DNA from 3 places in the Aminobacter sp. MDW-2 genome. Region 2 is predicted to be linked to each of the others. Evidence: riboswitches for the same ligand, from Rfam matches in the RefSeq annotation. Region 2 holds a riboswitch; each other region holds the start of a gene.

Region 1 (3,270 bases), 2.9 Mb from region 2:
CCACGAACCACGGCCCGCGCGGACGCGACAGTGCCTCGACGAGCGCCGCACATTCGGCCTCGACGTCATGATCGGCCAGCAGATGATTGGTAAGCCAGAGCGTCAGGCAGTCGACCAGAACAGGCGCGCCATCGGGCAGGCTGGCGAGCGCGCCGACCAGATCCAGCGGCGCGTCGAGCGTCCGCCAGCCCTCGCCACGGCGTCCCAGATGGATCGAAATGCGCTCACGCATCTCGTCGTCATAAGCCTGCGCCGTGGCAACATAGGTCCACGGCGCAGAAAAATGGGTGATGAGTTGCTCGGCATGCGCGCTCTTGCCGGAGCGCGCGCCGCCGAGCAGGAGGGTCAGCTTCTCAGGCAAGGCGGCTGTTCAGAGACGGCGCCGGCTCGCTCATGAAGCGGTTGCGCACGTAGCCCGCCACCGCACCCAGCACGACCCAGAACACCAGATTGGTGATGGTGACGGCGACGACGAAGCTGTGGTGCAGGTCTGCTGGAATCGGCGACTCGTGGCTTTCCGGTTGCGGTGCACCGACGATGTGCGGCGCAACGATCAGCACCACACCGAGTATCGCCAGCGGCAGCGACTGCTTGAAGGCGATCAGCGCGAGACCCGCCGCGGTGGCGACGACGGTCAGCGTCCACCAGATCTGGCGTGCGCCAAGATCGGCGGCCGGCATCGCCGGCAGCTCCGGCGGCAGGCCTAGACCGGGAGCCAGGGTAAACACGGCAAAGCCGGCAAAGCCCCAGAACACGCCCTGGCGCCAGTTGGCGATGCCACCGGCAAACTCGGAAACGGCGACCAGGATCAGGCCGAAAGCGATGCCGCTGACGATATTGGCGAGCGCCGAATAGGCAAAACGTTCAGCGCCGTCGGCCGGAGCCCAGGCTTCTTCTTCGGCTGGCGCCGCAGTCTGTGCCGCCGTGGTTTCGGCGCCGGCCGCAGGGGCGGTCGCCTCAGTGCCGGCAACTGGTGCCGCGGCGTGCTCATGGCCACCGCCAGCGTTCTCATAGGTCTCCGCCTTGAGGATCAGCGGGACGGTTGCATAGGTCTGGAGTGCGGCAAGGACCACGCCTGCCAATAGCCCGCTGATCGCCGCGATGAACACGACGTTTCTGAAGATGGACATTGTTGGATCGCCTTGGTTAGTGGCAGGGGAAAGCCATCGAGTGGCGATAGTCGTGGGCAGCGTTGTGCACCACGTCCATATGCGAGAACCCGAGGAAGCCAACAACGAAAAGGCCGAGCAGCGCGGCAAGCGCCAGCTGCATGCTACGCGACGGCGAAGAGACGTCGGTGCCGAGAGCAGAAACAGTGTTCATCACAAGTCCTTTCGCCCTCCACCCGAGGGCACAGAGATAAGTGCCTGTCGCCGGCAGGTCTCCTGGCTTGCGGATCGGCACCCTTCCCCGCCTTCCCGAAGCAAGCTTCAGTGGCATTTGGGGAGAGCTAACCGCATACAGTTGCGGGGGCAGCCACGGCTTTGGACCTTCAAATGGCCCTTACCGCATTCCCTCTTGATTCCGTAACGGAACCGACGACGCCGCAACTATAGAAACAAATGGCTTGGGCGGCAAACCAAATTCCGACGCCGCCGCGCTCGAAAGCGGCGTTCCGGCGATCATCCGCGGGCCACGATTCGCTCGGCCACCAGATGCTGGAGCCGCCACAGATGCCGATCGTGGATCGCCCGCTGCTCGAGGTTGCTGACCACATTATAGAGATAGTCCGCAGCCGAACCCCAATGGCCGCAGGTCGTCGCCAGTCGCTCCGCCACCGCGTCCTCGCCCAGCGCGCCGGCATAGGCGTGGCCTTTGCGGTTGATGACGAAGGCGAGCGCGGTCAACGGACCTTCATCGGTGGCGAGCTTCAGCCAGCGCGGCTTGTAGGTGGAGGGTTTCAGCGTCATCTCGCGGCGAAACAGCTTGTCCAGCTGCTCGCGGCGGTCGCCGTCCGTCAGCCTGAGCGCCACGCCCTTGCACTGGCCGCCGCGATCCATGCCCATCATCAGTCCAGGCTCAGCCTTTGTGGCGCGCCAGCGGGTCATGTTGATGCAGAACGAACGGTGCCAGCCGCGCACCAGCGCCACCCTTTCGTCGGTGTGCTCCACCTCGGGTTTCCAGATCAGCGATCCATAGGCAAACAGCCACAACGGTCCATTGCCGGGACGCGCGGCAAGCGTCTCGTCGATCATCACCTCATAGTCGGCGTCGTCGAGATGCATCGCATCGGGGTCGGGGCCCGTGTCAGCGACCTCGCGATGGCAACGCGCCACCAGCTCCTCGGTCAGCGCCATCTTTCGTCCGCTCATGCCCGCCCCATCAATTGCTTAACCCTGTGCACGACAGACAGTTCTGCTCTCTTCCGCCCCGCTTCAACCATGATAGTGCTGCATGGGCGCTGCAACACCCGAAAACGCAGAAGCGAACAACATGACGATGCAACCGGACCCCGACCAGATCAAAGCACCTTCTCGGCGCGTATCGGTCATCGACATCGCCCGCGGCGTAGCCCTGATCGCCATGGCGATCTACCACTTCGCCTGGGACCTCGAATTCTTCGGTTATGCCGATCCGGGCATGACCGCCTATGGCAACTGGAAGCTGTTCGCGCGCTGCATCGCCTCGAGCTTCCTGTTCCTCGTCGGTGCCAGCCTGGTGCTGGCACATGCCAAGGGCATCCGCTGGCCCGGCTATTTCAGGCGGCTCGCCATGGTGACAGCGGCGGCATTAGCGATCACCGTCGCCACCTGGTTCGCCACGCCAGACACCTTCATCTTCTTCGGCATCCTGCATCATATCGCGCTCGCCAGCGTGCTTGGCCTTGCCTTCCTGCGCGTCCCGCCGGTGCTGACGCTGATCGCCGCTGCTCTGGTGATCGTAGCACCCCACTATCTGCGCTCGGAGGCGTTCAATCACCCGGCCCTGGTCTGGATCGGCCTTTCCACCGCCAACCCGCGCTCCAACGATTTCGTCCCGCTGTTCCCCTTCTTCGGCGCGGTGCTGGCTGGCATCGGCGTCGCCGGACTGGCGCTCAGGGCAGGCCTGATCGAAAAGATGGCGCGGCTTCAGCCCGGCGCCTGGTCGCGCCCCCTCTCCTTCTTTGGTCGCCACAGCCTTGCCTTTTACCTCATTCACCAGCCGGTGATGATCTCGCTGGTCTGGCTCTTCGCCCAGCTCTTCCCGGCCCCGGTCGAAACCCGCGAGGTCACTTTCCTGAAATCCTGCCAGCTTTCCTGCGAGCAGAGCCGCGACACCGATTTCTGCTCG
Region 2 (3,270 bases):
AGACGCATCTACTTCCGCCTCATGCGCATCCCCTATGAGAGTTCGGCATCCGCAGGCGGAAGCACGATCAACCTCCTCAACGAATCCCAGCGTGTCGCCACCTTCATGCTGAGCGCTGCGCCGAATTTCTTCCTCACCATGTTGGGTGCTGCCGTCTCGTTCGCCGTGGCGCTGTACTACGACTATCTCATCTGCCTGCTGGCCTTTGTCGTTGCCCTGATCTTCGCCGTTTTTGCCCGCAAGACCAATGCCCAGCTGGGCGAGGCGAGCCGCAGCTCGTTCCGCCTCAACGGCGCCCTGCAGGGGGCGACCGCTGAAACGGTAGGCAACATCCGCGGCATCAAGTCGAATGCGGTTGAGCGCTTCTTCATCGGGCGCTGGTCCGCGAAGTCGGCCGAAGCCATCAAGGCGCGCTGGCACATACTCGACCTCTCGCACTCCTATTCGTTCACGCTTGGCCTGCTGAGCGAGATCCTGACGCTGCTCGTCGTCCTCGTCGGCTGCTGGCGCATCCTGCGCGGCGATCTCACGATCGGTGGCCTGCTTGCGCTGCAGCTGCTCGTCACCCGGGCGACCATGCCGATGCTGACCAGTGCCGGCATCCTGATCCAGTTCCATTCGGTGAGCGCCACCGTCTCGGCCCTCGCGGCTTTCCTCAAGCGCCAGCCGGAGCGCGCCATCGTTGCCCCGGCGCTGCGTGCTGCTGATTTCGGCCCGATCACGGTCGAGGATCTGACCTTCCGCTATCCCGAGGCGACGGCTGCGGCACTCAACGGTGTCAGCCTGGTGCTGCCGGCGACGGGCGTCGTGGCGATCGTCGGCCGCAATGGCTCCGGCAAGTCCAGCCTGCTGCGCGTGCTTTTGGGACTGGAGCGCGATCATGCCGGCAAGGTGGCAATCGGCGGCATCGACGTCCGCGCCTACAATCCGCGCTGGCTGCGCGGCCGCATAGGTGTTGTCGACCAGGAGACGTCGCTGTTTTCGGGTACCATCCGCGAGAACCTTCAGGCGTCGCTGCCGCGCCCGCTTCGCGACGACGAGATCGACAAGGCGCTGGCGTTTTCCTCCGCCGACAAGTTCACCGCCGGCCTGCCCAAAGGCATCGACACCGAACTGGTCCAGGCAGGGCAGAACCTCTCCGGCGGCCAGCGCCAGCGCCTGGCGATTTCGCGCGCCGTGCTGCGCGATCCGCACATCGCCGTTTTCGACGAACCGACCTCGGCGCTCGACGCCGAATCGGCGATGGCGCTCGAACGTGAACTGCTGGCCTTCGGCCGCGACCGCCTCGTCATCATCGTCACGCATCATCTCTTTTCGGCGCGTTCGGCCGACATGATCGTCGTGCTCGACGATAGCAGGATCGTCGGCACGGGCAGCCATGAGGCTCTGACTGCCGAATGCCCGGTCTATCAGGCGCTGTGGCGCGACTACGTCAGGGATTGATCGGCCGCCGGCGTTGATCGGTCGATGAGGGTGGAAATGATTCTTCCACCTGTTGACACGACGCCGGGCAGTCATACTATATGTAGACATCGTGGTCTTCCGAGTTGATTCCAGCTCGGGAGCTAAGAGGGAAGCCGGTGCGCGATTTCGCAATGCCGGCGCTGCCCCCGCAACTGTAAGCAGTGAGTTGCTGTCGCGTAGTGCCACTGGCGCCAATGGGCGCTGGGAAGGCCAGACAGCAGCAATGACCTGCGAGCCAGGAGACCTGCCGCGATCGAGTCTGAACGTCCACGGGCGGGGTGTCCGGTGGTGCGCTTGCGTTCTGCTGGCTTGCGCCGGCCGAAATCCGGCATGCGTCCGCCCAAGGCCCTTCGCCCCCAAACCATCGGGGAAGATGATGCCGGCGACCTCTACACTTCAATCCAGCGGAACCGACAGCGTTCCGTCCGCTCTCAGCCAGGGTTCCGAGACCGCGTCCGAACCTGGCTACCGTGTCATCCGGCGCAACGGCGCGGTGACGCCGTTCGATGCGATCAAGATCACTGTGGCGCTGACCAAGGCATTTCTCGCCACCGAGGGTTCGGTGGCCGCCGGTTCGCGCCGCGTCCACGACGTCGTCGAGGAACTGGCCGGCCAGGTGTTCGCCGCGCTGACCAGGCGGGCAGATAGCGGCCGCACCTTCCACATCGAGGAAATCCAGGACCAGGTCGAACTGGCGCTGATGCGCTCCGAGCATCACAAGGTCGCCCGCGCCTATGTGCTCTACCGCGAGGAACGTGCCCGCGAACGCGCTGCCGCCAAGGTCACGTCGGTCGAGGTCGCCGCACCGCCGCTCCAGGTCAAGGCCGATGACGGCGGCCTGGCACCGCTGAACGAGACGCGACTGGCCCGCATTGTCGACGAGGCCTGCAGCGGGCTCGAGGCCGTCTCAGCGGATGCGATCCTGGCCGAGACAAGGCGCAATCTCTATGACGGCATCACCGCCGACGAGCTTTCGCTGGCGCCGATCCTGGCCGCCCGTACGCTTGTCGAAACTGAACCGAACTACGCCTTCGTCAGCGCCCGGTTGTTGCTGGACCGGTTGCGGCGCGAGGCACTGAGCTTCGTCTCGGCCAGGTCTGAGCAGGCCACCCAGGCCGAAATGACCCAGCGCTATGCCACCTATTTCCCCGCCTTCATCGCCACCGGCATCAAGGCCGAATTGATCGACCCCGAACTTGGCCGTTTCGACCTTGCCAGGCTCAGTGCCGCGCTAAAGCCCGAGCGCGACCTGCAGTTCCAGTATCTGGGTCTGCAGACGCTCTATGACCGCTATTTCCTGCACAGCAAAGGCAAGCGTTTCGAACTGCCGCAGGCCTTTTTCATGCGCGTGGCTATGGGCCTGGCAGGCCGCGAGATCGACCGCGAGAGCCGCGCCATCGAGTTCTATGATCTTTTGTCGTCCTTCGATTTCATGGCCTCGACGCCAACGCTGTTCAACTCCGGCACGCTGCGCCCGCAATTGTCGTCCTGTTTCCTCACCACCGTCGCCGACGATCTCGACGGCATCTTCAAGGCGGTGAAGGACAATGCGCTGTTGGCCAAATATTCCGGCGGGCTAGGCAATGACTGGACCCCGGTGCGCGGCCTCGGCGCCCACATCAAGGGTACCAATGGCGAGAGCCAGGGTGTGGTGCCGTTCCTCAAGGTTGCCAACGACACGGCTATCGCCGTCAATCAGGGCGGCAAGCGCAAGGGTGCTGTCTGCGCCTATCTCGAGACCTGGCACGTCGATATCGAGGAGTTCCTCGACCTCAGGAAGAACACCGGCGACGACCGCCGCCGCAC
Region 3 (3,270 bases), 1.8 Mb from region 2:
AACGTCCAGTGCACGACCCGGGCCAGTTGCTCCTGGGTGGCGACGAACTGCACGGCTGCGGTCATGGCGCTGAACAGGTACATCAGGGCAATGCCGGTCAACACCATCGTCTGTGCCCCCATGCCGCGCAGCCAGGCCATGGAGAACACCAGCACGGCGCAGCCGAGCGCGAACAGAAATGCCGTCAGCGGCACGAAATAGAGCCCGGCGGCGCTGAAGCCTATGCCGAACATGATGGCGATCGAGGCACCGAAGGCCGCCGCCGAGGACACGCCGATCGTGTAGGGGCTAACCAGCGGATTGCGGGTGATCGCCTGCATCAAAACACCGGCGAATGCCAGTGACCCACCGGCTACCATGGCCATGACGACGCGCGGCAGGCGCAGATGAACGAGCACCCGCGCCTGCTGCGGATCGACCTCGGCGACGAAATGACCGAACGAGACCTTTTGCAGGATGACCATGAGCAGCGTCACCAGCCCCGTCTCGGCGATGCCGACGATGGCAACGCCGCCGGCGACGAGCAGCAGCACAAGCAGCGACCACAAGATGACAGCCGCCTTGCGATAGCCGGCTCGGTGGTAGAGGCTGGAAATGCCGTCGGATTGGCCACGCGCCAAACCGGCACTGCTTGCGATGTCCATGGTCTAGGCTCCGGATTGAGAGGGTACGCCGCCGCCTGACGGGCGGCGGCGTGCTGGTCGATCAGTTGGAGGCTGTGCCCTGGTAGGTCATGCCGCCCTGGAACGGCAGCCCCTGGTAGATCTCGATCCATTCCTTCATCGCAGCCTCGGGATCGACGTCGGTGAAGAGGTCGGGATAGAGCCACTTGGCGACCTGCAGCGCGCCGGTGACCTTGGACGAGCCGCCGGCGAGGTAGTAGTTGATCAGGCGGACATCGCCCGCCTGCCCTGCCGGCGTGCCTGATATTTCCTCGCGCGCGACGATCGCCCTCCAGCTCTCGGCGAATTTTGCCTCCGGGATGGTCTGGTAGGAGCCGGGCTGCAGCTTGATCACCAGGTCGGGCTTGCGCGCGATGATCTCCTCGGGATCGACGGTGAAGCTGTTTTCGTTGCCGCGCGACGACGGCTCCTTCTTGATGTCGATGTCGCCGAAGACATTGGTGCCGCCGCCGGCCTCGATCATGTCGTGCCAGCCTGAGCCGGGCGTGACGGTCACGAGATCACGGACCTCTTCAAGATAAACCTTCTTACGCTCGACGCCCTTCAGACGCTCGGCCAGCAGGTCCATGTACTTGGTGTAGTAGGCGTTCAGCGCATCGGCCTTTTCCTTCTCGTCGAACAGCTTGCCGAACAATGTGACGTTTTCGACATGCTGCAGCGTGTCCCAGGCGGTGACGACCAGCACCGGAATGTCGAAGGCTTCGAGCTGCTTGGCTGCCTCCTCATAGACGCCGTTGCGAGGGATGATGACCAAGTCCGGCTTGAGCGCAACGATCGCCTCGTAATTGGGCTGCGTCTGGCCTTGGCCGACAATGTCGGCTTCCTTGAACTGCGGCCAGTAGGTCGGATCCCGCATCGTGCTGGCATCGACGCCAACGACCTTGTCGATGGCGCCAATGGCGCGGGCGAACTCGACCGCGTAGCGGTTGAAGATCACCGCCCGCTTGATCGGCAGTTCCAGCTCGACCGTTCGGCCGGCATCGTCCGTGAAGCTATCCGCGGCCGCCGGCGCAAGGCCAATGGCGGATGCCGCGGCGAGCCCGAGCCAAAGGATCCAATGTCTGATGTTCATGATCTCTCCTTGCTTGAAAGGGGTGCGCAACGCCTGGCGTTGCCATGCCCGGAAGGCGTCCGGGACAATAGGTAGAGGCGCGATGCCACGGCAGCAGGCGACAAATGCGTCTGCCCAAACTTTCGATATTCTGGGGAAACCGTTCTTCCCGACATCGCCGCGCCAACCTCTGACTGCCCTGGCGGGGATGCGGAAATGCAGACCTGGCGAAAGCCGCAAACGGGCTTCCGGACGGGAACCGGCATTCCTGTGGCACACCCCGACCACGGAATCTCACTCTGTCAGGCAGGTCTCCTGGCTCGCGGGTCCTAGCCTTGTCGCCCGTCTTCCCGGCACGAATGCCAGTGACACAGGGGCAATAGGCTCACCGCTTACAGTTGCGGGACAGCTCCGGTTTCGCACCGGATTCCCTCTTAGCTTCCACCTCGCGGCGGAAGACCATGACGGCGCCAACCTATCGACGGCCAAGGTAAAGTCAAGTTGCCATCCGGGACTATACAGGGCGGCATTTGCCTGAGCCGCGACGATGCTGAGACCAGGTTGCGCGGAACTGCAGGCAGCGCAAACTGTTCTCCGGCTCAGCGAGCCGGCGAAACGGTCACCGAGACGATCTGGAACGGCACCGCACCATAGGTGGCGACCGTCTGCTCATGCTCCCACGCGCGGAACTGTCGCGACGGCCGCGCCGACAGCACCAACGCGCCATCCGCCTGGTCTGGCCGGATGGTACCGCGAAACCGCAAGGTCAGCCGGCCGCCTGATTTACCCAGCTTGCGATAGCGCAGCCGCGCGAAATGGCATTCGCCGCCATTCAGCTCCATCTCGATGCGACGGCGCACCGGCGGCACGTCCAGCCGCACGACAATGTCGATCTCGGCAGGCGCACCGCCAACTGCCGCCGGCGGCAACGGCACCTGCTGCGCCAGTGCCGGGGTGACCTGCCCCGCACCATCGCCCGCCTGTGTGCGCCGACCATGCCAGACGACGCCGGGCAGCTCGCGCTCACGGACAGCGCGTTTCTTGCGCATGCGCAACTGCTTGGCGACACCGCGTGACAGCCAGGTCAGACCCTTGAAGTCGGTCCGCGGCTTGGCCTGCAGCAAGGCAGCGATACGGGCGGCGCCGGCGCGATCGGCCATGTCGACCACCTGCTCCAGCACATCGTCGGGAACCGGCACCGACATCTCTGCTTTCAGATAGCTCAGCGCCACCGCCGTCGGCACGGCAAGGTGCCTGCGGGCGACGACGTCGCAAAGCACGGCCCAGTCGACGCCGCCGGCGCGGATCGCCGAGGCTGTGTCGACCAGCCAGTCGCTGTGGGTATGAGCGTCGAGGCCGCCATGGCCGATCGCCAGCGTCACCCGGTCGGCGGTCGAAGGGACCAGCACGTCGAGACTGGTGAAGGAGGCCGGCGTGGCGCGCTGCCAAACCGCAGCGTCGTCCGCCTCATCTGCCTGCGACCAGTCATAAGCGACCTGGTGCAGATCGATGTCGCCATAGCTGCCCTTGAAGAAA

What was found. A riboswitch is a leader RNA that binds a small molecule or an ion and turns the genes downstream of it on or off. The one in region 2 is predicted to bind cobalamin.
Region 1: linked by a shared signal. The riboswitch ahead of H5P29_RS15475 (CbtB-domain containing protein) and the one ahead of H5P29_RS01275 (ribonucleoside-diphosphate reductase subunit alpha) in region 2 are both predicted to bind cobalamin.
Region 3: linked by a shared signal. The riboswitch ahead of H5P29_RS10130 (ABC transporter substrate-binding protein) and the one ahead of H5P29_RS01275 (ribonucleoside-diphosphate reductase subunit alpha) in region 2 are both predicted to bind cobalamin.

What each region holds. Positions count from the first base shown of each region.
Region 1 covers NZ_CP060197.1:3,162,747-3,166,016, reverse strand. Annotated here, with positions in the region: gene cobU (bifunctional adenosylcobinamide kinase/adenosylcobinamide-phosphate guanylyltransferase) at 1-361, opposite strand, end outside; gene H5P29_RS15480 (CbtA family protein) at 354-1,130, opposite strand; gene H5P29_RS15475 (CbtB-domain containing protein) at 1,147-1,323, opposite strand; cobalamin riboswitch at 1,358-1,555, opposite strand; gene H5P29_RS15470 (gamma-glutamylcyclotransferase) at 1,623-2,312, opposite strand; gene H5P29_RS15465 (DUF1624 domain-containing protein) at 2,434-3,270, shown strand, end outside.
Region 2 covers NZ_CP060197.1:251,921-255,190, reverse strand. Annotated here, with positions in the region: gene H5P29_RS01280 (peptidase domain-containing ABC transporter) at 1-1,443, shown strand, start outside; cobalamin riboswitch at 1,519-1,731, shown strand; gene H5P29_RS01275 (ribonucleoside-diphosphate reductase subunit alpha) at 1,841-3,270, shown strand, end outside.
Region 3 covers NZ_CP060197.1:2,065,129-2,068,398, reverse strand. Annotated here, with positions in the region: gene H5P29_RS10135 (iron ABC transporter permease) at 1-644, opposite strand, end outside; gene H5P29_RS10130 (ABC transporter substrate-binding protein) at 706-1,755, opposite strand; cobalamin riboswitch at 2,022-2,213, opposite strand; gene H5P29_RS10125 (nucleotidyltransferase family protein) at 2,334-3,270, opposite strand, start outside.